2 regions of the Peribacillus sp. FSL R5-0717 genome follow, and region 2 is predicted to be linked to the other one. Evidence: riboswitches for the same ligand, from Rfam matches in the RefSeq annotation. Region 2 holds a riboswitch; the other holds the start of a gene.
What was found. Region 2 has a riboswitch for FMN ahead of NYE65_RS02595 (ECF transporter S component). Riboswitches for the same ligand answer to the same signal wherever they lie in the genome.
Positions count from the first base shown of each region.

Region 1: it holds a riboswitch for FMN, as region 2 does, so the genes downstream of both, ribE (riboflavin synthase) here and NYE65_RS02595 (ECF transporter S component) in region 2, are expected to answer to the same signal.

Region 1 is NZ_JBBOOF010000001.1:3,210,825-3,223,416, forward strand. Features, by position in the region: gene NYE65_RS15590 (aldehyde dehydrogenase family protein) at 1-1,124, shown strand, start outside; gene NYE65_RS15595 (molybdopterin oxidoreductase family protein) at 1,437-3,482, opposite strand; gene putP (sodium/proline symporter PutP) at 3,640-5,109, shown strand; gene NYE65_RS15605 (ATP-binding protein) at 5,485-6,552, shown strand; gene NYE65_RS15610 (DEAD/DEAH box helicase) at 6,600-7,736, shown strand; gene megL (methionine gamma-lyase) at 7,959-9,134, shown strand; gene NYE65_RS15620 (TspO/MBR family protein) at 9,131-9,868, opposite strand; FMN riboswitch at 10,071-10,202, shown strand; gene ribE (riboflavin synthase) at 10,349-10,987, shown strand; partial or broken gene ribB (3,4-dihydroxy-2-butanone-4-phosphate synthase) at 11,006-11,644, shown strand; gene ribH (6,7-dimethyl-8-ribityllumazine synthase) at 11,722-12,192, shown strand.
Region 2 is NZ_JBBOOF010000001.1:529,977-542,568, forward strand. Features, by position in the region: gene NYE65_RS02570 (LysM peptidoglycan-binding domain-containing protein) at 331-1,053, opposite strand; gene NYE65_RS02575 (CPBP family intramembrane glutamic endopeptidase) at 1,031-1,657, opposite strand; gene NYE65_RS02580 (RecQ family ATP-dependent DNA helicase) at 1,647-3,152, opposite strand; gene NYE65_RS02585 (helix-turn-helix domain-containing protein) at 3,152-4,216, opposite strand; gene NYE65_RS02590 (ferredoxin) at 4,507-4,755, shown strand; gene NYE65_RS02595 (ECF transporter S component) at 4,883-5,464, opposite strand; FMN riboswitch at 5,629-5,765, opposite strand; gene serA (phosphoglycerate dehydrogenase) at 6,086-7,660, shown strand; gene NYE65_RS02605 (hypothetical protein) at 7,711-8,940, opposite strand; gene sigX (RNA polymerase sigma factor SigX) at 8,906-9,466, opposite strand; gene NYE65_RS02615 (ATP-binding protein) at 9,683-11,476, opposite strand; gene NYE65_RS02620 (response regulator transcription factor) at 11,473-12,189, opposite strand; gene ccsB (c-type cytochrome biogenesis protein CcsB) at 12,484-12,592, opposite strand, start outside.

The sequences.
Region 1 (12,592 bases), 2.7 Mb from region 2:
CCACAAAACCGACAGGTCAGACTTTTGAAGTTCCTGACGGCCAGCAAGCGATGGTCGTAAGGGAACCGATCGGTGTATGCGGGCAGATCGTTCCTTGGAATTTCCCACTAATGATGTCAGCCTGGAAACTTGCTCCGGCGCTTGCTGCAGGAAATTCCGTTGTGTTCAAACCATCTGAGATCACTCCGGTGACGGCGGTCAAACTATTTGAAATCATGGATGAGGTAGGATTGCCAAAAGGTGTTGCGAATCTTGTGTTAGGAGCGGGGCCAGTTGTCGGACAAGCCATTGCAGAGCATGAGGAAATCGATAAAGTAGCCTTTACAGGAGGCACGGCAACAGGACGTAAGATCATGGAGGCTTCGCTGGGTAACCTAAAGAAAGTCACATTGGAGCTCGGCGGCAAATCGCCTAATATCGTATTTGCGGATTCTGACTTTGAGACTGCAGTTGATTATGCTCTATACGGGATTTTCTGTAATCAAGGACAAGTGTGCTCAGCAGGCTCCCGTTTACTATTGGAAGAGTCCATTTACGATCAGTTCATTGCAAGTCTTACTGCGAAGGCGAAAAAAATCAAAGTAGGTTCAGGTTCTGATGAAAACAGCCAGATGGGACCTATCGTTTCAGAAGCCCATATGAACAAAATATTATCGTATATCCAAATCGGAAAAGAAGAAGGTGCCAAATTAATCGTTGGTGGAAATCGAATTAAAGAAGAAGGCATGGATAAAGGTTACTTTGTCGAACCTACTATTTTTGTTGATACGACACCGGATATGCGGATTGTGCAGGAAGAAATTTTTGGACCGGTGCTTGTCGTTCAAAAGTTCAAGGATGAAGCGGAAGCTCTTCGACTTGCCAATGATACGAAATATGGTTTAGCGGGAGCGGTGTTCACGAATGATATCTCAAAAGCGTACCGTGTCATTAAAAAAGTGCGTGCCGGCATCACGTGGATAAACTCATATCATCCGACTTATAACGAAGCTCCTTGGGGAGGGTTCAAGCAAAGTGGAAATGGACGCGAACTGGGAACTTTCGGTTACGAAGCTTACACTGAAGTGAAGCAAATCAATAATAACTTGGATATCCAGCCAACAGGCTGGTTTGATGCAGAGTAAATAGCTTGACGAAAAAAGGCTGTTCCTTGTGGAACAGCCTTTTTTCTATGGAATCGCAGATATAATCCGAGAATCGCAGATATAATCCGAGAATCGCAGATATAATCCGAGAATCGCAGATATAATCCGAGAATCGCAGATATAATCCGAGAATCGCAGATATATCATCCGAAAATCACAGATATAATTCTAGAACCGCAGTTATATAATCCGGAATCGGAGATAAAAATCTGAAAACGGAGATATAATCCGAGAATCGCAGATATAATCCGAAAATCACAGATATGTTAAAGATTGCTAAACATTTCTTTACTATTGTTGGACTTTTTCAAGATCAACCCGTCCTGAAAAGAAAACGGCGCCATTACCCATATCCGCGAGGCGATCTGGGGTAAGGGAATTGATGTGTTGCTTTGTTTCGGGCGTATTCTGCCACAAGCCTTGGCTGACAAGAACGCCTGGTAACACATTTTCACCGGGAGCAGCGGTAAGCAAGCATTCACCGCGACCGTTCCAGATTCTAACCATATCTCCGGCGGCTATCCCCATTGTTTTGGCATCAGCGGCATTCATGTGCAGTTTCGGTTCCTTTTCCATGGAGATATGTTTGGCATTATTAGAAAAGGTTGAATTCAAGAAATTGTGATTAGGTGCCGGAATGAATAAAAATGGCAGGTCGCTGTCTTTTATGATAGGCGTATATGTGGGCAATGGCTCGAATCCATCCCGCTTCATCCGTTCGGAATAAAGTTCGATTTTACCGCTTGGTGTCGGGAGTTTGCCTGGGAAAATCGGCTGCATTTTGGCTTTGACAAATTGATTCCTTGAAAGGGAGTCATAGGTGATGCCTTCCAAATGCGGGTTGTCGGGAAAATCCAGAGCCTGCCGTATCATATCTTCCTCTGAATCTCCAAATGCTTGTTCCCCAAATCCCATTCCAGCAGCCAACAGTTTGAACAATTCAACATTCGATTTCGATTCGCCATATTTTTCGACTACAGGTTTTTGTATTTGGACGTAATTATGCCAATATGAATTATAAAAATCCTCCGTTTCATAAGATGACGTGGCAGGAAGGACGAGGTCGGCAAACATGGCCGTTTCGGTTAAGAATAGATCATGTACCACTGTGAATAGATCTTCCTGCATTAGACCTTCCTGCACCTTATTTGCATTCGGAGCGACAAGTGCTGGGTTGGAGCCGTATACAAACATAGAGCGAATCGGGTTTTCTTTTTCCATAAGAGCTTGGCCGATTTGGTTCATATTAATGGTCCGGGTAGCTTTATTTCGCAATAAATCAGGACGTCTTAAGGCATTTATATTAAAGGCCAGATATCCTGAATTCCCTTTGATGGCTCCGCCGCCTTCCTCCATCCATTGGCCGGTAAGGGCAGGCAGGCAGGCAATGGTACGTACCGCCATGCCTCCATTGTCATGGTGCTGCAGGCCATTGCCTATCCGAACGAATGATGGGCTTGTGGTGCCATACATCCTGGCAAGTTCATATAAGTCATCAATGGGAACGCCAGTTATCGCGGAGACGGTCGCAGGGTCATATTGGCGGACATGTTCGCGCAATTCAGCAGCACCCACTGTGTATTCATCGAGAAAGGGCTGGTCGACTAGATTCTCGGCATAAAGAATATGCATTAATCCGAGGGCAAGTGCACTATCGGTGCCAGGCAGAATCGGAATGAACCAATCTGCCCACTTGCCAGTTTGGTTTTTATGAACGTCAATGACAACTACTTTGGCCCCGTTTTTTCGGGCTTGCTGGGCAAGCGTCACTTGGTGCATATTTGTGCTCACAGCGTTGATGCCCCACATGATGAATAGCTTCGTATGGATTGTTTCTTCTGGATCGATGCCGAATGAACCACCCATTGTATAGCTGTATCCGACTGAGCCTGCCGCATTACAGATGGAACGCTCGAGCATGCTTGCGCCGAGTTTGTGGAAAAAGCGGCGATCCATCCCCTCGGCGCTGAGGTTGCCCATGTTTCCGTAAAAGCTGTAAGGAAGTATGCTTTCCGGTCCGTGCATTTCGATCAAGTCTTTCCATTTGGAAGTGATTGTGTCAATGGCCTCTTCCCAGCTGATTGGAACGAAATTCCCTTTTCCTTTCGGACCGATGCGCTTTAAGGGCTGTTTTAAGCGATTGGGGTCATATAGGCGGGCAGTCATGTTGCGGACTTTGTTGCAAATATTCCCTTTTGTGACTGGATGATCAGGGTCTCCTTGAACTTTAATGATTTTCCCATCTTTTTTGTGCAGCAGTAAACCGCATTGATCAGGACAGTCGAGAGAACAAACAGAGGGAAAGACTCCATCTGGCTGATTGATATAGGATTGCATGGCGTATTCCTCCTAAATGATTTATTCTAATAAAACGAATTTTCTTACTTATATTGAAAGTGAAATCGTTGAAAGGTGCAAGAACTTCTTAACATATGTTTTTTTTTCTGATAAGCTTACAAGATGAAAATTAACCTATAAATAGGAGGATTCATTTTTGGAATATGGAATTATAATATCAATTGCAATATACATGGCAGGTATGCTTTTAATTGGTTATTTGGCCTATCGGAAAACGGCTAACTTAACCGATTACATGCTTGGCGGCCGGAACTTGGGGCCGGCTGTAACGGCATTGAGTGCAGGGGCTTCCGATATGAGTGGCTGGCTGTTGATGGGTCTTCCTGGTGCGATGTACATTAGTGGGTTGAGTGCTGGCTGGATTGTCATCGGCCTGTGTGCAGGCTCTTATTTAAACTGGTTATTTGTGGCACCAAGGCTTCGGACATATACGGAAATTGCCGGCAATTCGATTACGATTCCCGACTTTTTGGGAAATCGGTTTAAAGATGGCTCCCGCGTCTTAAAAGTGGTATCAGCATCGGTCATTTTAATTTTCTTCACCTTTTATACCTCTTCAGGCATGGTGGCAGGCGGTGAGCTTTTCCGTACGGCTTTCAATTTAGATTACCGGTGGGGTATCTGGCTGACGGCAAGCGTTGTTATTCTTTATACATTATTTGGCGGATTCCTGGCTGTCAGCTGGACGGACTTCGTACAAGGTACAATCATGTTCATTGCCTTAATTCTAGTACCAGTTGTCACGATTGTAAATATTGGGGGCTGGGATCCTACCTTCAATGAAATAAAATCGATTAACCCGAATTTATTGCATGTTTTTGAGGGAACATCAACCATTGGCATCATATCTCTTCTGGCATGGGGGCTTGGTTATTTCGGGCAGCCTCATATAATCGTCCGCTTCATGGCGGTCTCATCTGTTAAAGAATTGAAAAGTGCACGGCGAATCGGCATGGGATGGATGATTTTTGCTATTGTAGGAGCGATGTTCACCGGATTGGTGGGGATAGCATATTTTAACCTGACAAATAGTCCTTTAGGGGATAGGAATGCTGAGTCCGTCTTCATCATATTAGCTAAAGAACTGTTTCCATCTTTAATTACTGGCTTCTTGTTGGCTGCGATTTTAGCAGCGGTCATGAGTACGATTGCATCACAGCTGTTAGTATCGGCAAGTGCTCTGACAGATGATTTCTATAAGCAGTTCATTCGGCCGAACGCATCTGATAAGGAATTAGTGCTGGTAGGTCGGTTTGGCGTATTGGCGATATCTGCCATTGCCCTATTATTGGCTTTTAATCCAAGCGGTACAATCCTTAAATTGGTTGGTTATGCATGGGCTGGTTTTGGAGCGGCATTCGGTCCTGTCATTTTGTTAAGCCTGTACTGGAAACGGATGACGAAATGGGGAGCCTTGGCGGGAATGATTGTCGGTACGGCAACCGTGATCGTCTGGGATATGATCGATAGGTTTGCTGAAATATACGAAATCATTCCTGGTTTCATCGCTGGTTCAATAGCGGTGGTCGTTTTCAGCTTACTATCGGCCAAGCCTACAAAAGATATCGAAGAAGAATTCAATCAAGCCATTAAAGACCTCTCTTGATTTATTGAAAATCCAGTAGTAATGCTGCTGGATTTTTTAACGATATAAAACAATGATTACTATATATATGTTACAATATCGATAGAGTCCTTATGTTGAAAACATGAGGGCTTTTTTTGAGTGATTTGGGAATAATAAACCAAAAAACAATACAAAGGAAAAAATATGAACCAATCTCATAAAATTGCATGTAAAGTGGCTTTTATATATATATTCATTGGGGTCTTATGGATTATCATTACGGATTATATCTCTATGACGCAGGCAAGGTCAGATGTTCGGATATATGCAATGTTTCAACATTCCAAAGGGTGGATGTTCATATTCATAACCGGACTTTTCCTGTACTTCATAATCAGGTATTGGACGGGGAAAATGCTGAGGTCCCAACAGGAATTCATTCTGAAGGATGAACAGTATCGGTCGCTGTTCAAGCATAACCCGGATTGTGTCCTTGAGCTGAATCTCGAAGGAAATGTCGTTTCGATAAACCCGGAAGCAGAAAAACTGTTAGGTCATCATAGTGACAATTTGAAAGGCAAGAATGCGAATCATCTCATCAACTGGAATGAAAGTGATAAAGTAGCTGAATTCTTTCTACAGTCCCTTCAAGGGGAGGCTGTAAAATTCGAAACGACCATTCAGAATAGCAGTGATGAACAACGGATAATCCGTGTAACTTTTTTACCGATCATCGTCCACTCGGAAATGCTTGGAGTATATGCTATCGTAAGGGATATCACCGAATTGCGGCGCGAAGAGGAATTGATGATCATGTCTGAAAAGCTATCTGTTATCGGACATCTGGCTGCAGCCGTCGCACATGAGATAAGGAATCCGCTGACATCTTTAAAAGGATTCGTACAGTTAATGGATATGACCCAGGAAGTGAACCCGCTGCATTCTGATATCATGTTGAAGGAAATTGACCGAATTAATATTATCTCAAGTGAACTTTTGGTTCTCGGGAAGAAACAGGATGTCGCATTCTGTAGGACCGATCTTGCCGACAGTTTACAACAGGTATTCACGTTGATGAAAGCAGAAACGAATTTGAATAATATCGAAATGGGGCTAAGGATTAAAACCGCCGAACCGATTTATATTATGGCTGATTCAATTGAACTTAAACAGTTGGTAATCAATATCGTCAAGAATAGCATTGAAGCGATCGAAGATAATGGGGAAATTGATATATCGCTGCAAATCATCGATGGACATGCTGTAGTCAGCGTGAGTGACAATGGCATGGGAATGGGACCCGAGCGCCTTGAACGGATTGGTGAGCCTTTTTACTCGACGAAGGAAAAAGGTTCAGGGATCGGGCTTGCAATTTGCCGGAAAATCGTTCATCGCCTTCAGGGGGAAATGGATTTTGAAAGTGAGATAAACAAAGGGACGACGGTTACAATTCGTATTCCGTTGGCTACTGGACAAGAATAAATGGTACTATGAAAGATAGGAAAAGTTTTATATTAAAGGAGAACGATATGAGCGAATTACCTGCATTAATAAACGATAGAAAACCATATATACAAGAAGCCTGGAAAAAGTCCGGATTCGGACAACTTACCCCGATACAAACGAAAGCGATTCCCGTGATTGTCGAGGGAAAGGATATCATGGCCGAATCACCGACAGGTACAGGAAAAACATTGGCATATTTACTGCCATTGCTGGAAAAGATTGATCCTGAAAAAAAATCGCCCCAAGCTTTGATTCTGGCATCATCACGAGAACTGGTCATGCAGATCAATGAAGAAATTCGCATTTGGTCAGAGGGAAGCGGCATAATGGGTGCAGCATTCATCGGCGGTGCTAATGTGAAAAGGCAGTTGGACAAACTGAAGAAGCGTCCACAAGTGATTGCTGGAACACCGGGGCGGATTTACGAATTGATTGCCCAAAAGAAACTGAAGATGCATGAAGTTAAGACGATAGTACTTGATGAAGGTGACCAATTGATCATTCCAGAGCATATGGGAACGATCAATAATATTATCAAAACAACACTAAAGGATCGGCAAATCATGGTGTTTTCAGCAACCCTGCCAGAGGAAACGGAAAAAGCGGCCAGGGGATTCATGAATGAACCCGAAATGATTAAGGTCGATAAAAATGAAAAAATGGAATCCAAGGTGGACCATCTATACTTTGTGGTTGAGAGACGGGAAAAGTCCAAGATTCTCGAGAAAATCACAAGACTTAAAGATGTGAAGGCACTTGCCTTCCTGAATGATATTGCGGAGCTTAGCGTCTTACATGAAAAGCTGAGTTATAAAGGTATTGAAATGGGCGTGCTTCACGGTGAATCCAATAAAGTCGACAGGGAGAAAGCACTGCGCAAGCTTCGTTCCGGAAAATCCCCGATGCTGATAGCAACGGATGTAGCGGCAAGGGGGCTCGATATTAAAGGCCTTACTGCGGTCGTTCATATTGATATGGCTGACAATATCGAACAATATATCCATAGATCCGGGAGAACTGGGCGTGCAGGTGCAGATGGCACGGTCATTTCAATCGTAACGGAAAGAGAAGAGCGAGAGTTGAAAAAAATGGCTCGTGAACTGGAGTTACCATTAACGAGAGTAACCTTCTATGGTGGAAACATCGTAGTCGATGAATGATTCGTAAAAAAGGGACGGCCATGGCGGCTGTCCCTTTTTTTGGAATTCACGTTAGAAAAAATTAAAAGAGGTGCTCAATTTGCAGGATCGAACTGAACAGAATGAAGCTTATTTTTACTAAATTCAGGGTTCATTTATGGGTGATAATCATGAATGAAAACGCTTCCTTTATATGGGTTTTTGACATATGATAGCAATAGACATAGGTTAGGAGGAGACGGTATGACAAGAAAGTATAAACAATTTGAAACGGCAGTCATCCATGAAGGATATGACTCGAAGAAGCATTTGGGAAGCTTGGCAACACCTTTATTCCAAACCTCAACATTCACTTTCGAAAATGCCGAGCAAGGGGAGAGGCGTTTTGCCGGTATCGAAGATGGATATATTTATTCTCGCCTTGGAAATCCAACAGTACAGGTGCTTGAGGAAAAGATTGCCGCACTGGAAGGCGGGGAAGCTGGCCTTGCTTTCGGTTCAGGCATGGCTGCCGTTTCAGCAGTACTTTTTGCGTTAACTAAAACAGATGATCACATCCTCTGCTCACAGGGGGTATATGGTTGTACATTTGGCCTTCTGCAGCTAATGAAAAATAAATACCGGATCACTCATGATTTTTGTGAAATGGATACTGAAGAACAGGTTAGGAAAATGATCCGGCCGGAAACGACCTGCATCTATGTAGAAACCCCGATCAATCCGACGATGAAAATGATTGACTTACAGATGGTGGTGAAAGTTGCGAAGGAATATAATGTGACGGTCGTAGTCGATAATACGTTTTCGACGCCATACCTACAGAGACCGCTTGAGTATGGCTGTGATATCGCCCTTCATAGCGCTACGAAATATCTTTGCGGGCATGGGGATGTCGTTGCGGGACTTGTCGTCGGTAAGAAGGAATTCATGAATCAGGTAGCAGGGACTACACAAAAGGATATCGGTGGAATCATTTCACCTTTCGATGCCTGGTTACTATTGCGGGGGTTAAAGACCTTGCCCGTCAGGATGGACCGTCATTCGGCCAATGCAATGGAAATCTTTCATGAACTTAAGAAACATCCAAAGGTGAAAAAGGTATATTATCCAGGTGATGAAGCTTCCCCGGATCATTATATCATGCAAAAACAGATGAAACATGGCGGCGGCCTTATCTCTTTCGAATTGCATGGCACAAAACAGGATGCGCAGGAATTCCTCAATAAATTGAATCTAATTAAAATTGCCGTAAGTCTTGGGGATGCCGAAACATTGATCCAGCATCCCGCTACCATGACGCACTCTGCCGTTCCTGAAGCTTCAAGGGAACAAATGGGCATCAGTGACCAGCTGGTCCGTCTCTCTGTTGGTCTAGAAGCTTGGCAGGATGTATGGCAAGATCTTCAGCAAGCATTTTAGGCTACCATATTCCTTCTACTTTTTATGAAAATGGTTATGGATATGATAAAAGTGATGGCAGCGAGGATATAAGAAATGTCCGTGATTACAGGATAGGCGGAGCTATATCGTATCCCGATGCCTATGAACGCCCAAACGAATACGAGAGGATAGCACCAATCCCGGTTTTTACCTGCGAAGACAAAAGCCAGGATTGTTGCTGCAATCAGCAGGACGATCGTCCAGGTTGATTCGGAAACCCCAAAACCGTCCCATCTGATATAGGTTAGGTAATAAGAAATGTCAGCTATAGTTGCGACACTTACCCAGCCTGTATAAACGGAGAATGGAAATAGGTCAAAAGTAGTGTGTCCCACTTTTTTTATGCTTGTATAAATGACCATTAAAGTAACCAACAAAGCAATGATGATGAATACGGATAACAAAAAGTGCTCATAGTGCCAAGCCAAAAGCCAAGCGCCATTCAAGACACAGCTTAAAGCGAACCAAGGGAAGGATGCCTTATAAGCAGGGCTGTTTTGATGTTTACTTAAAAACTGCCTGAATACCCAGATGGCGAGCAGGAAATAGATTAAGCCCCATATGGAAAATACATATCCGGCAGGAGTGAAAACGACATGAAGTTTATCGGAAATCTCTCCTGATGTCTGGCCGTTCAATGGCAGGAAATTGGCTAAAAAATTCATCGTGACGACGAACAGATAGAAAATCAGGTTGATGATGGAAATAAGCATGGTCTTCCTCCTTATATGAAGTGTGATTCTCTAATCCTATTCCACATATTTAGCCTGCCTAACCTTTTTGGAGCACATCGGGGTTAATGAGGGACCATTTTTATAAAAAAGTAGGAAGTTCCTGTAACAATTGAACCATTTAAGGTTAGAAATTTTACATCTTCACTTTATGGTGATAAAATATTCAAAGATTCATATTATTTTAGTCCTTCGGGGTCGGGTGAAAATCCCAACCGGCGGTGATGAAGAAATTCTAAGCCCGCGAGCCTGTTAAAAGGCAGGATTTGGTGAGATTCCAAAGCCGACAGTACAGTCTGGATGGGAGAAGGACGTGTGGAACCCAAGTGTATACGTACGCCTAATTTTTCGAAAATGAAAATATTAGGCTTTTTAGGTATACAATTTTTTTCACTCATTTCTCCTGCTAACCCCTTAGGCCATCCTAAGGGGTTTTTTATATTTTATAAAAGGGGGAAAAACATGTTTACGGGAATCATTGAGGATATCGGTACCGTACATTCCTTGAAAAAAGGAAAAAGCAGTATGGAGTTATCGATTCGTTCTGAAAAAATCCTTGAAGATGTGCATCTGGGGGATAGTATTTCAGTCAACGGGGTCTGCTTAACGGTAACGTCCTTCACGAAAAGTTTATTTACGGTCGACGTGATGCCGGAAACGGTCAAAGCTTCCTCGATCCGGACGTTAAAATTGGGATCACCTGTTAATCTCGAACGAGCCATGAGTGCACAGGGAAGATTTGGCGGTCATTTTGTTTCAGGTCATATCGACGGAACCGGAACGATCATAAAAAAAGAACGGAAAGAAAATGCCGTATATTATGTAATCCAACTGGAAGAAGGGCTTAGTGCCTTTTGCATTCCAAAAGGTTCCGTGGCCATTGATGGAACAAGCTTGACGATATTTGGGATCGAAAGGAACCTTTTGACGGTATCATTGATTCCATTGACTCATCAGGACACCATATTGGGACAAAAAGCGGCTGGCGATATCGTTAACATCGAAAACGACATGATTGGGAAATATATAATACATCAAATGAAAAATGGTAATCCAAAACCAGGACTGAATTTAGAGTTTTTGGCAGAGCATGGATTCTAATAAAAGGGCGGTGTAATGATGTTCCATACAATAGAAGAAGCAATAGAAGATTTGAAGGCTGGCAAGGTAGTAATCGTGTCCGATGATGAAGATCGTGAAAATGAAGGGGATTTTGTAGTGTTGGCCGAAAAGGCGACACCGGAAGCGATTAATTTCATGGCGACTCATGGACGTGGTTTGATTTGTACGACCATCACTGAACAACTTGCAGCAAAATTGAAACTGCATCCTATGGTAGGCGAAAATACCGATCATCATGGCACTGCTTTTACGGTAAGTGTCGATCATAAAAGCACCTCTACAGGAATCAGTGCTTTTGAACGGTCCTTGACCATCCTTGAGCTTCTTAATGAAGATTCGGTCGCTGAAGATTTCCAAAGGCCAGGTCACACTTTTCCGATAGTCGCTAAAGAAGGCGGCGTATTAAGAAGGGCAGGACATACGGAGGCATCGGTGGACTTGGCGAAGTTATGCGGTGCCGCTCCAGCCGGTGTAATTTGTGAGATCATGAATGAAGATGGATCGATGGCCCGCGTATCCGATTTAGAAGTCATCGCTGATAAATTCAACCTGAAGTTCATTACGATAGCCGATTTGATTCGGTATCTTCAACATAATGATCCAATCGGGAAACAGGAACTTGAACTGAACATCCCGAAAGCTTGAAGGATTTTTAGGAATGAAATCTTAACATGAAAAAAATTATTGTTTTTAAAAATTAGGAGGAATTGGACATGGGGAAAACTATTGAAGCACAATTAATCGGATCAGGATTGAAAGTAGGAATCGTGGTAGGAAGATTTAATGAGTTTATCACAAGCAAGCTTTTAGGAGGGGCAATGGATGGCCTTAAGCGTCATGGCGTTGATGAGAATGACGTTGACATCGCGTGGGTCCCGGGTGCTTTTGAACTTCCGTTAATTGCTAAGAAACTTGTGAATACAGGTAAATATGATGCGGTAATCGGTCTTGGAACGGTAATCAGGGGTGCTACTTCACATTATGATTATGTCTGCAATGAAGCAGCTAAAGGCATGGCTTCCGTTTCTTTGGAAACAGGTGTACCGGTTATCTTCGGTTTGCTGACAACTGAGAATATTGAACAAGCCATTGAACGTGCTGGAACAAAATCAGGTAATAAAGGCTATGAAGCGGCCGTTAGTGCAATTGAAATGGCCAACCTTGGAAAATTGATTGAACAGTGATTTCACATAAGGAAGCCGCGGGGAATAACATTCCTGCGGCTTTTTTTTGATGTGCCGGATCGTGGTCTGATTGAGTCAACTTTCTTCAACCATCTGGCAATTCTTTAAAGTTCGTAAAGTTAGCCATTGATCGATTAGCTAATGCTGCTCTTCGACACTCACCGAAACTCCTTCACTGGAAATACCCCGATTTCAAAGTAATGTGTTTTTTCATTATTTATTATTATAAATCATGGGGAATAAGGAATGATTAGGTAATTCATCGAAAAAAAAACGAACAAAAGCGTCACGTAATGGAAGCATGATAAAATATGCAGATATGATTATGCTACAATTGTAAAGATTGCAATTGAAATTCATGTCTTTAGGGAAAAGTAAATTTATTAGTTATTAGGAGGGG
Region 2 (12,592 bases):
TCACGATGGCCTTCATACTTAACCAAGTTGAACAATATTAAAAATACCCTGCCAATAAAGACAGGGTCAGACTGGAGACAAACTCGTTTTAGGTTTTTAAAATTTGAATGTTGATTTTCACTTCAGGCACTCGCTTTCCGCAGGCGGTCCGCCCTCGGCGCCATTGCGCCTGCGGGGTTCTCCCTTGGACACGCTTTCCCCGCAGGAGTCTCGAACACCCGCTCCAATCAACTTTGTTTTAACATTAAGGTAGAACTTCTTTTGCCTAAAGTCTTTTTTGTTTTGAAATAGAAGGATTTAAAAACTTAATTTTTTCTTAAGGTGCCAACATTATTTCTTGATCGGAATTTTCAAAACCTGACCCCTGGAAATTTCATTGCCATTAAGCCCATTCCACTCCCTGATCAGAGCAATCCCTTCCTGTGATTTGTAGTAATTCATGGAAATGCGAAATAATGTTTCTTCACCTTGAACAGTATGTAAAACAACTTTGTATTCCTCTTTATCCGATTTAGCGGCTTGTACATCTTTCTTTTCTGCTGCTGCTTTCTTTGCCTTTTCCTCAGCTTCTTGCTGTGCTTTGGCCTTTTCTTCAGCTTCTTGCTGTGCTTTGGCCTTTTCTTCAGCTTCTTGCTGTGCCTTGGCTTTTTCCATAGCTTCCTGCTGCACTTTGGCCTTAGCCTCAGCTTCTTCTTTTTCTTTCTCCGCTTCAGCCTTTGCCGACTCTTTTTCCTTTAAGTCCTCTGCCGTTGCTGTAGTTGGAATCGATTCTTTATCTTCCTCTTTTAAGACGACTTGGTCACTTTTAGTAACAGGTAAAGGCCTATCCTGAAAATATGTATAAAGGCTGTAAAATCCAATTGGAAGCAAAATGAAAAATAACGCTAATAATTGTATCATTGGTAGTTTAATCTTCACTTTACTTTTTTTCTTTTTATTCTGGTGGACTTTGCTCCGTTTGGGCAATGATGACTTAGCCTTCTGGCGTTCAATTCGCGAACGAAGTTCACCAGCCTGATCATTTTCTTTTTCATTCTTTTGCACCCGGCTCATTCAAGTCACCCCCTTTCTTGCTAAACCCTCTTTGCTTTTTGTTCCTGATTAAAATACCAAGGATAAAGTCAATCAAAAAGTGGGCCGTTATCGTCACGATGATATTATTAGTCATTTCAAATAGAAACCCGATAAAGAAGCTCAAAACCAAAACGTTTAAAAATAAAAACCAATTAAAAAGGTAACGATAATGAACAGCTGCAAAAATGAGGCTCGTAAGTAGCAAACCAAAATGTGTTTGCAACACTCCACGGAATAATACTTCTTCACTTATCGCTACAACCAAAGCTACGACAAATATCATCGGGTATGACAAATTACTGAAAATGCGTTCATTAATGCCGCCATCATCCTGATAGGAAGATGGTGTCACTTTCATAAGCAATATGTCAATTAACACGACAATGACTCCCGCAGGAACACCAATCAGCAAAATGTTCAGGTCATCAAAGATAAATAAGTCGAAAAAAGCAGAATGGTCCTTAAATAAAATAATACCTAAAAAGGTGGCTAACGTTAAGAGAATAATTTGTGTAAGAAACAAATTATATAGCAACTGTCTATCAGTAAGTTGTTTAATTAATTCAGCTTGCTTATTTTTCATTGCCATTTTCCTTCTTTAGTAAGATATAAGCCAATTCCTTTTTCCAAGTGGAAAAGGAATTGGCCGGATCCACCTTTACTTCCGGCCATACATCAGCCATTTTTTCGGCATCCATCCCACAGATATCACAGCAGATGGGGTTCGCTTCCCGATGCTTTTCACCAAAATAGTCCAGTATCCCTGAACGGCGACATTCCTGTGCATATATCCAGTGAAGGAATTTATGCAGCTTTTCCTGATTCCTGGTTTTCCTCTTTTGACAATACTCTTTCATCTCTGCCACTTGATCCTGATTATTGCCCATAATAAACTGGGTAAAAAAACGGAGCTGGATTTCGTTCAACGAAAAGGATTGCGACAGCTGCTCTTTTTCTGAGGGAGTCAAATTCGCCAGATTCTTTTGTGATTCATTAAGGAAAGAACATACACCATCGATTTGCGAATCCGTAGGCAACTGTTGCTCCATCAAATGAAGGGGAAGCCCTTCATCCCCTTCGCTATATAATAAGACAGCCACACTTTGTTTCCGGTCTCGCCCCGCCCTGCCAATCTCCTGAAGATATGCTTCCATCGTGGACGGGATATGATAATGGATAACATACCTGACATCCGATTTATTCACACCCATTCCAAAGGCACTTGTTGCGCATATGATTTTCAACTGGCCGGAAATGAATTGCTGCTGAATGAGCATCCTTTGTTCCTGCTCCATTCCACCGTGATAATAATTGACACTATCGATCCCGTTATCCTGTAAAAACCCAGCGACAGATTCCGCCACTTTTTTAGAGGAAAAATAAATAATTCCGCTTCCGGTAAATTTCCTGACAAGCTCCAGCACACGGCCTAGCTTCTCATCGTAGCTGAACATTCGCTCGATAATAATGGCAATATTTTCACGATCAACCGATGAAACCATTTCCTCGGCCTGCCCAATGTTAAGTTTAACAACGATGTCCCTCCGGACCTCATCGGTTGCAGTTGCCGTCAGGGCAAGCGTCAACGGATTATTCAGCTCACGCCTCACTTCTCCTAAATTCAAATAATCCGGACGGAAATCGTACCCCCATTGTGAAATGCAGTGTGCTTCGTCTATGACGAACAAACCTATTTCTATAGATTTCAAGGATTTTATCACACCATCGATGCTCAGCATTTCAGGAGATAAAAAGATAAATCGATAACTATGTAACCTATCGAAAGCTTTCCTTTTTTGATTAAGCGTCAAAAAAGAGTTAAGGGTCAATACACTTTTTTCGCCGCTCATCTTCAGCTGATCCGCTTGATCCTGCATTAAAGATAATAACGGGGAGACAATTATGACAGTCTTATTCACCAGATAAGCCGGCAGCTGATAACATAATGATTTACCTGACCCGGTTGGGAGCATCGCTAATGTATGACGGCCGGACATCAATGATTCAACCACTTCCTTTTGTCCAGGACGGAATTTATCAAAACCGAATTTTTCTTTGAGGACTCGTTCTATGTTCATCATCTCTCACCTATTTTCGCAAGTACAAGTCTTATTTGGAAAAAGCTTATTTGTTTATTATCGACCATCTGCTTGATAGCTTTAAGCTTTTTTGTACCAAGTTCCTTAATCGCTTCAGCAATTTCCCTCTCATCCTCGATTGTCACATAATCGGAAATCGGAAAATCCTTTTCCGATAAAACAATTTCTACGAGGTGATCTTCGATGGTGTTGACTTTCAATCTGCGGATTTCAGCTATTTCACCGAGGTTTTTCCCTTCCTGGATGTATCGTAAAGTAGTCTTTGTAGATTGTGTCAAATGAGGATTACCACCTCTTTTCCAATCATTGGTTAATGAGGATAAGAGAGGGTAATCACCACCCGTTTCCATTTCTGCAAGCATTTGATGCAATGAGTCAAGGAATGTATAGCGAACATACTCTTCTTCCGTATTTTTCCTTTTGGCAATCTGTTCAAACGTTAGACCAATCCTGTTTATCCCGGTCAATCTCAAAATGAAAATGTCTCGTTTCATATCACTTTGATTTTCTAAAAGGGATACCAGTTCATCATATAAATGTTGGGCAATCAACGCTCGATCCTGACGATTGGCATGTAAAAATTCCTTTACGAAGAATTGAATTTTGGGATTTCGTTGTATCGGATAAAAACGTCTTTCATTGTGGACAATATGGGATATGGTTTGAATGAGTAAATTTAACCTTCCCCAGAAAACAGGGGTGATATTATGATACTTCCAACCATTTAAATACTCCGGAAAAGGATTATTTTTAAAGTAATCGTCCAACATTCGTTCACCTTGCAAACTAATTTCATATGCATCTGGTTTATCCGTTAAATTAATTAAGTCATGCTTAAGTGAATGTTCAATGTTTTGATTTAATTGCTGACGGGTAAATCGAGGTATTGTCCCAAAAATATCCGTTAACCCGAATAAATGGGCATCTTGGATGGTTTGTGACGATTTCTTACCCTGCAGCATATGGTATATAGCATAAATGGAGCGCTCACCTTGAAATTTTTTTATCGCATATAGAATGATGGCCTGTAGATAATTATTCATGGGACTCACATCCTTGTTTCATTTAACCAATAAACCCATTGTAACAAAAATCTGCAAAAACCGCCGTTATTATTGATGAATACAACGGAAATTATGTGACTAAATGACGAAACATGGAAAGGACCAAATTAATTTTTTCGATGTATTTCGTTGACATTCAGCTACATGATAGTTATTATCAATACAATTTCTATTGAAAAGTTTGGCATTCGGTCTTACAATAAGAAAGAGATAATAATCTGAAATAAAAAGATTATCAGTTGTTAATCAACTTAGGAGGGGTTATATTCATGGCTAAATTTACTATTGTGGATAAAGAAACATGCATAGCTTGTGGAGCTTGCGGAGCAGCGGCACCGGATATATATGATTATGATGACGAAGGGATCGCATTTGTTACCCTTGACGATAACGAGGGTATCGTTGAAATTCCTGATGTACTTATAGACGACATGATGGATGCATTTGAAGGATGCCCAACGGATTCCATCAAAGTTGCTGACGAGGCATTTGACGGAGATGCACTAAAATTCGAATAAAGGTACAAGCCATTTTCAATCGAGAATGGCTTTTTCTTTTGGCCAATGCACATACCAAAAAACAGGCATAAAAAAAACAACCGGATATGGATATCCGGTTGTTTTTTCATATCTATCGTCAATGCCGTTAAGCATTTTTATATAATGTTTGCTTATTGATCCATGTCTGTAATTTAATGAACAGCAACATGAATACAGATGTGATGAGCACGCCTTTAATCACGTTGAAAGGCAAGATTGCCATCGTAACGAACTTTCTTGACTCGGGCGCCGACATGGCATCCCATCCCATAAAGAAGGTATAAGCCGGTAAAAAGACAAAATAGTTTAATACGCTCATGAATACTGCCATGGAAACTGTTCCCGCAAGTAAGGCGAACGTCATTCCTTTTTTTGAATTGATTTTCTGAAATACATAATAAGTCGGCAAGACAAACAGTATTCCGGCTATAAAGTTAGCGATATGCCCCACAGGCACAGCTGTCAGGGTCCCTGTCATGACTAAATCCAATAGGTTTTTAATGAACTCGACTAGAATTCCAGCCATCGGACCGAAAATCAATGCCGCCATCAGTGCTGGTATGTCGCTAAAATCAACATTGAGAAAAGGCGGGAATCCTGGAAACGGGAAATTTAAAAGCATCAATAAATACGAAATGCTTCCCATCATGGCAAGTGAGACCATTTTTTTCACTTTGTTCTTTTTCATAGTTCTCTCTCCTTCTTTTCCGATCTACCTGAAAAAGAGGTTAGGATTCCAAAATATGTTGATGTTCAATAAAAACCCTTTAATTCCAATGGAATTAAAGGGATAAATTAAAGGTTACATCAAACAAACGTTCAGCAAATAAATGTTGAAACGCACTAAGGAACCTCCATCTTCTCCCATCCAGACTATACTGTCGGCTTTGGAATCACACCAAATCCTGCCTTATAAGGCTCGCGGGCTTAGAAGTAGAAATTCCTTCATCACCGCCGGTGGGGAATTGCGCCCCGCCCCGAAGATAGACCTATAAAATTTTTTATACTTCCCATTATATCTGAAATACTTTTTTTTTGATAGCATTTTTTCTCATTTGATGCATGTAGGATGAATATCGATTGTCGCAGTGAACGACTTAAAACAAACAGCGGATTTACAATATGGCAATTCGAAAATTTTTCGCAAAAGGAGCGAAGCTATTTATATCGCCACCTTAAACGGATGATCAGTTGAAAATCATTTATTTAAGCGCTTTCATTCAGATATGCCAAATTGACATTATCAGCATTTCAATTGTAAAATTAACTGAAATTTAAGATAACTTTTTCCTTAGGAAGGTGTTTAGACGTGTATCGGATTTTAGTAGCAGACGCCATTAAACCAGAAGGACTCGGACCGCTTTCAGAGGCATCCAATATTCAGCTCATTCAGAAGACCGTAGAGGAAGCTGCAAACGAACTTGATCAGATCGATGCAATTCTTGTGAGAAGTGCAACAAAGGTTTCGGAAGATTTAATGAACCGTATGCCGCAGTTGAAAATTATAGCACGCGCTGGTGTCGGTGTTGATAACATAGACATCCCCGCAGCGACAAAACGCGGGATTGTCGTGGTTAATGCACCTGACGGCAACACCATTTCAACAGCTGAACATACATTCGCGATGATGGCTTCATTAATGCGCCACATTCCGCAAGCTTATGCTTCATTGAAAAATGGAGAGTGGAAACGTTCCTCCTATACGGGAACTGAACTTCGTGGAAAAACATTAGGCATAGTTGGCTTTGGGCGCATCGGAGGGGAAATTGCCAAACGTGCTAAAGTGTTTGGCATGGATGTCATTGTCTATGACCCGTTCCTGACTGTAGATCGTGCAAAGAAAATGTCCGTAACGGCCCTGCCCTTGGATGAATTGCTTCCTAAAGCAGACATCATTACTGTTCATACACCACTAACGAATGAAACTAGAGGATTAATTAATAAAGAAAAACTGATTACCTGTAAAAAAGGGGTTTATGTACTGAACTGCGCCCGTGGTGGAATTCTAGACGAAGATGATTTATATGAAATGTTAGTTCAAGGGCATGTTGCAGGGGCGGCACTGGACGTTTTCGTCGAAGAACCTCCACTTGGCCATAAACTGCTGGAACTGGACAGCGTCATTGCTACACCGCATCTAGGCGCTTCCACGAAAGAAGCCCAATTAAATGTCGCCGTACAGGTTGCCCAAGAAGTTTTGACCTATTTCGAAGGAAACCCGGTCTCAAGTTCAATCAACCTTCCAGCCATATCTAAAGAAGTGTTTGAAAAGGTACAGCCATTCCATCAACTTGTTCAGCAAATGGGATCAATTGCTTCCCAGTGCATGAATGAAGGAATTCAGGAAATCTCCGTTACATATGCAGGAGAATCTTTGGATTTCGATACCGCGATTCTTACAAAAAGTTTAATCTCCGGCTTTTTAAGATCAAGAGTCGATGCATCAGTCAATGAAGTGAATGCCTTGTTGATCGCAAAAGAGCGTGGCATAACCATTGGTGAAAAAATCTCTACGGACTCTTTAGGTTACTCGAATTTGATCAGCCTTAAAGTAAAAGGTGACAACCGAGAATTAACAATAAGTGGGACCTATATCGAAAATTACGGTTCTCGAATTGTAAGTTTGAATGGTTTCAAAATCGACTTTCACCCAGAATCGAATTTACTTTATATCCAGCATACCGATAAACCCGGTGTAATCGGTAACGTAGGTAAGGTCCTGGGTGATCACGGAGTGAATATCGCCACCATGCAGGTTGGCCGAAAAGAAGCTGGCGGTGAAGCCATCATGGTTTTGAGCTTCGATTTACCATTAGAAGACAACATGAAACAGTTTTTAATGGAAACAGAAGAAATTACTTTCTTGGCCCGTATTTCATTATAAGAAGAAAAAAGTGCCCGCAGCGCGGGCACTTTTTTCTTCTTATAATGCATTCAATTCACTTGGTTCGGTGCTTCGGGCACCATTATGTCTTCAGTTAAATTCAGCTTTCCCACCTCTTCAATAGGAGCATTTTCAAACTTCACTTTTTCAAAACCAAAATCCTTAGCTATGAAGAGTATGGCTTCTAAAGCTTGAAGGGTTTCCTCACTATTTTCAATAACGGCTTGATCTGATAGGTGAATGGTCACAAGATCTCCATTAGAGCTTATCCTTTCCCATTTCAGGTCATGGGGGATTGCAGGTGAAATTCCCTCGATGTCCGCCTCCCCTTTTCCGGCTTGAAGCGCCTCCTCAAAGTCCCGATAACCCATATTGCTTGGAACAAGGAAACTTGGAGAGGACTCATCCCTTTGATAAAGAAGGTATGTGCGTTTTTTTTGATGAGGTATATCCACCTCCTTTAAATATCCCGCATGCGCAAACCTGGCACCTTGCTTACCTTCTGTGGAAAATGTCATTTTCTCTATATTGTTATAGGAAAGCGTTTCTTCCATCGAATGGAGAAAAAGTGTATCTTCAGCCAACAGTCGGCTTTTTTCTGGAAAATCGATATGGGCAGTGTTTATATCGTTTCCTTGGCTAATCTTTATGTCAAGCGGAAAATAGTCAGATAGCCCATATTGCGCTTCATCAATATCGGACATTTGATTAACTAACTGATTCAGTGTATCACTTTCATCATGATGTTTAAGTTTAATTGAAATGGGAATGATGAAATTCATTTGATCATCCGGGACACCCATCGTAATGATCGAGGCATTTTTAAGGTCATCCTGGTAGATCGCTTGTTCAAATGTTTTTTCCTTTTCCCCTTTTCGCGGTTCCATTTCTGAAAACTTGTCTTTGGATTCGATTTTCGCTTGGTTACTCGAAAACTCTTGAGCTTCCTGTTTATCTTCTGAGGGCTTTTCTAGGTTACTTGAATCCTTCCGTTCAAGATCTGACATTTCCTTACTTTCAGATAGAGATAATTTCCCACTGCTGCCGCTGTCTTCTCGACTTGTCGTTCCTTTTTTTTCAATAATGAACGATGATGCCAAAACAACCATTAAGAATAAGGAGGCAACACCCGCGAATATAGGTATCCAGTGTTTCTTCATCTTTTTCTTTTTATCATGTATTCTCGCATATACCTCTGCCTTGGTCCGGTCATCTTTTAATGTCGGAAGCTCGCGCAGCATGTCTTCAATTTCGCTTTCTTTCCAACGGGATCTCCTCAATGCGGTGGCCCTCCTTTCCTGATAAATCTTCCATCAACTTTTTAATGGCCTTTAAAGCTCGGTGCTGGGTCGTTTTTACCTTACTTTCACTCCAATTCAATACTTCAGAAGTTTCCGTAATGGACAATCCCTGAATATATCGTAAAATGATCACGGATCTTTGATTCGTGGTACACCGGTTTAAGCATTGGTAAATATCTTGGATTTCATCGTTCTTGATAGCCACTTCCTCGGGAATGGGCTCTTCATCTTTCAGCAATTGCCTATCCCAATCAAAATTAGGAAAGATTTTGTCTTTCCAACCTTTTTGTTTCCGAAAGTGATCAATCGTCACATTTCTGGCAATCGAATACATCCACGTTTTTTCACTGCTTTTTCCTTCGAAGCGTTCATAGGCCTTCATCACCCGGATATAGACCTCCTGAACAAGGTCTTCGGCGGTTTCTCGATTTTTAGTCATATAAAAAATGAATTGATATATTTCCTGATGATATTTTTCATAAAGATCGTGGAAAACGGAATCCATCATTTCCCCACATCCGTTCATAAATATAGTCGTCAATCCTAAACAAAAGTTACATACTTCGGCTTTAATCTTATTATAAAATTCCGTTAATTTCCACATATCAGGTACTTCTTATTTTGTGTCCTAAAAAAACAAAGACAAGTTGGAAAGAAATCCAATTGCCTTTGTCTTCGCAGTACTTTATGAAACAAGATTATCTGGCGATCCACCTGTCATTCATTCAGCGTTTTCCATAATTCGAGGCAAAATGATACTGAATGTCGTCCCTTTATTAGGTAAACTGTTTACCGAAATGTAGCCATCATGGGCATTGATTATATTTTTTACGATTGCCAAACCCAATCCGGTACCCGAACGGCCGCGGGTCCTTGCTTTATCCGCTTTATAAAACCTCTCGAATACAAAAGGCAGATCCTCTTCGGGAATTCCAGATCCAGAGTCCCTCACATCAATGATCAGTCCCCTTCGATCACTTGTCCTCTGAATGACATCAATGTTACCGCCTGGTGGAGTATGACGAATCGCATTATCAATTAAATTGGTCAAAACCTGTTCAATACGGTCCGGATCGAAATGCCATTGAATCTGATTGTCTTGCAGGCTGGCTGATATTGTAATCCCTTTTTCTTTAGCCAGCCCAGAAAACTTACTTGTAATCCTCTTTAAATATGGAGAAACGGGTACACATTCATAGCTAAGATTCATTTTACCCGATTCTAATTTAGCTAGATCGAGTAGATCATTGACTAAACGTCCCATTCTTAAAGATTCATCATAGATGATGCGGGCCATTTCCACCTTTTCCTCTTCACTGCCCGCAATGTCATCTACAATCGCTTCACTATATCCTTGCAACATTGAAATCGGGGTCCTTAACTCATGGGAGACATTCGCTATGAAATCAGTCCTGAGTTTGTCCATACGTCTTTCATCACTCATATCCCTTATGATGGCCACCGCTCCCCGAATATTGTCGCCATTTGTATATAGCGGACTGACAATCAATCCCCAATTACGGCCTTGCAAGGTAATTTCACCGACTTGTTCCTTATCGAAGGAATCAGATTCATCAAAAAGATTCATCAAAACCAAAGGGACATTCACATTATCTTCCCGGTTATAGCCCTTTTCAAAATACCAGGATTGCAGAAACCTTTCCGCTGGCGGATTCGTTTCAAGAATTGTGCCGTCTTTATTGAAGGTGATGACCCCATCTGCCATACTGCTAAGAATGCTGGAGAGATGTTCCTTTTCCTGACTAAGTGCATTCATATTGAATTTCAGTTGCTTTCTCATCTGATTAAACGCTATGGCCAGCTCACCGATTTCATCTTGAGTCAGTATTGGAACCTTTGTATCAAATTTCCCCCGGGCAATCGCTAGGGCGGCTTCCCTCATCTTCACCAATGGAGCATTGATTCTTGTAGATAAAAAGAAAGCAAAAATCGTTGTCAAAATAATGGCGATGCCTGCTGCCAATAAAATGAACTGTGTAGTGGATTTTGTGGTTTCTTCCATGGACTCTAACGATTGAAATAGGAATACTTCATCCTGTTCCCCATTCAATTCAAGCGGAATGCCTACCACGATTGCGGATAAGCCCTCGTTTCCCGCATCATCCGATAGCGCCATTTCCTTTTTTACAGTCTTTCTTTCCGTAAAAACCTTGAGCAATTCGGGGTCATTTTTAATGAGTTCCGGCGTGATTTCAAACTCATTATCTCCACCGATGGATGAGAATACCATTTTGTCATCATTAAGAATGATCATTTTCGTTTCATTGCCTATTAATTCCGAAGCTATTTGTAATACCTCATTGCTGGATCCCTGATGTTCATTGGTCACCTTAATGATTTGTTCAGCCGTTTTGGTTAAATCATTTTCAATATTTTCAATTTGGAAATTCTCAAAGAATTCGACCAGCAGAACGGTTAAAACAATTAATACAAACGACACGAGCAATAGGATCGTTGCCCATAGCTTCCCTACAACACTGCCCCATAGCATCAGTCATTAATGACTTCGAACTTGTAACCTACACCCCAAACGGTCACAATCATCTTGGCTGCGTTTTCGGATATGCGGTTTAATTTTTCACGCAAGCGTTTAACATGCGTGTCTACAGTTCGAAGATCTCCAAAGAATTCATAGTGCCATACTTCTTTTAACAATTGCTCCCGGTCAAAAACCTTATCTGGGGATTTCGCCAAGAAATATAACAATTCATATTCTTTCGGTGTTAATGAAACCTCTTTGTTATCAGCAAGTACACGGTGGGCATCATTATCTATTGTTAGATGCGAGAAGACGATCACATCTTTTGCCGTCGTTTCCGCCTGCATGTAACCTGTGCTTGAAGAGCGACGCAATAAAGCTTTAACCCTTAACACGACTTCACGGGGACTGAACGGCTTTACGATATAATCATCGGTCCCCACTTCGAATCCTTGAACACGGTTCACTTCTTCCCCTTTAGCCGTCAGCATGATAATTGGAGTCGTTTTCTTTTCCCTTAATTCACGGCAAACTTCGATTCCATCTTTCCCAGGCATCATAATATCCAATAAAATTAAATCATAATCATTTTCAAGGGCTTTTGTTAAAGCCATATCTCCATTTTCAGCTTCATCGATTATGTATTCTTCCCTTTCCAAATACATCTTTAGCAGCCGGCGGATTCTTTCCTCATCATCCACCACGAGAATTTTAATAGCGTTATACATTATGTAATCAGCCTCCTATCATATATTCTACAAAATGAATACTTCCATGACTAATACTTTTTCCTTACATCATACGATAAAGAGCCGATTTCACAAGGCTTCCATAAACCTTTCACCATTTTGTCACAAAAAAGACTCCGACCGCCCATCAAGAATGGATAATTGCTATTTCACCAAAATATTCCCATTGAATAGGATTGACAGAAAAAGGGATCATTTTCTAGAAAAATCGATAAGCCAACTCTCGACGTTTCTATCAAAAGACCCCCTTCATCTAAACATTACAATACAGAATCAAGCATATGAATGCAAACCAGCAATAACAAGATTGACGAAAATCAGGTTAAACATGATGATGGCAAAACCGATGACGGCAAGCCAAGCCGATTTTTCCCCTTGCCAC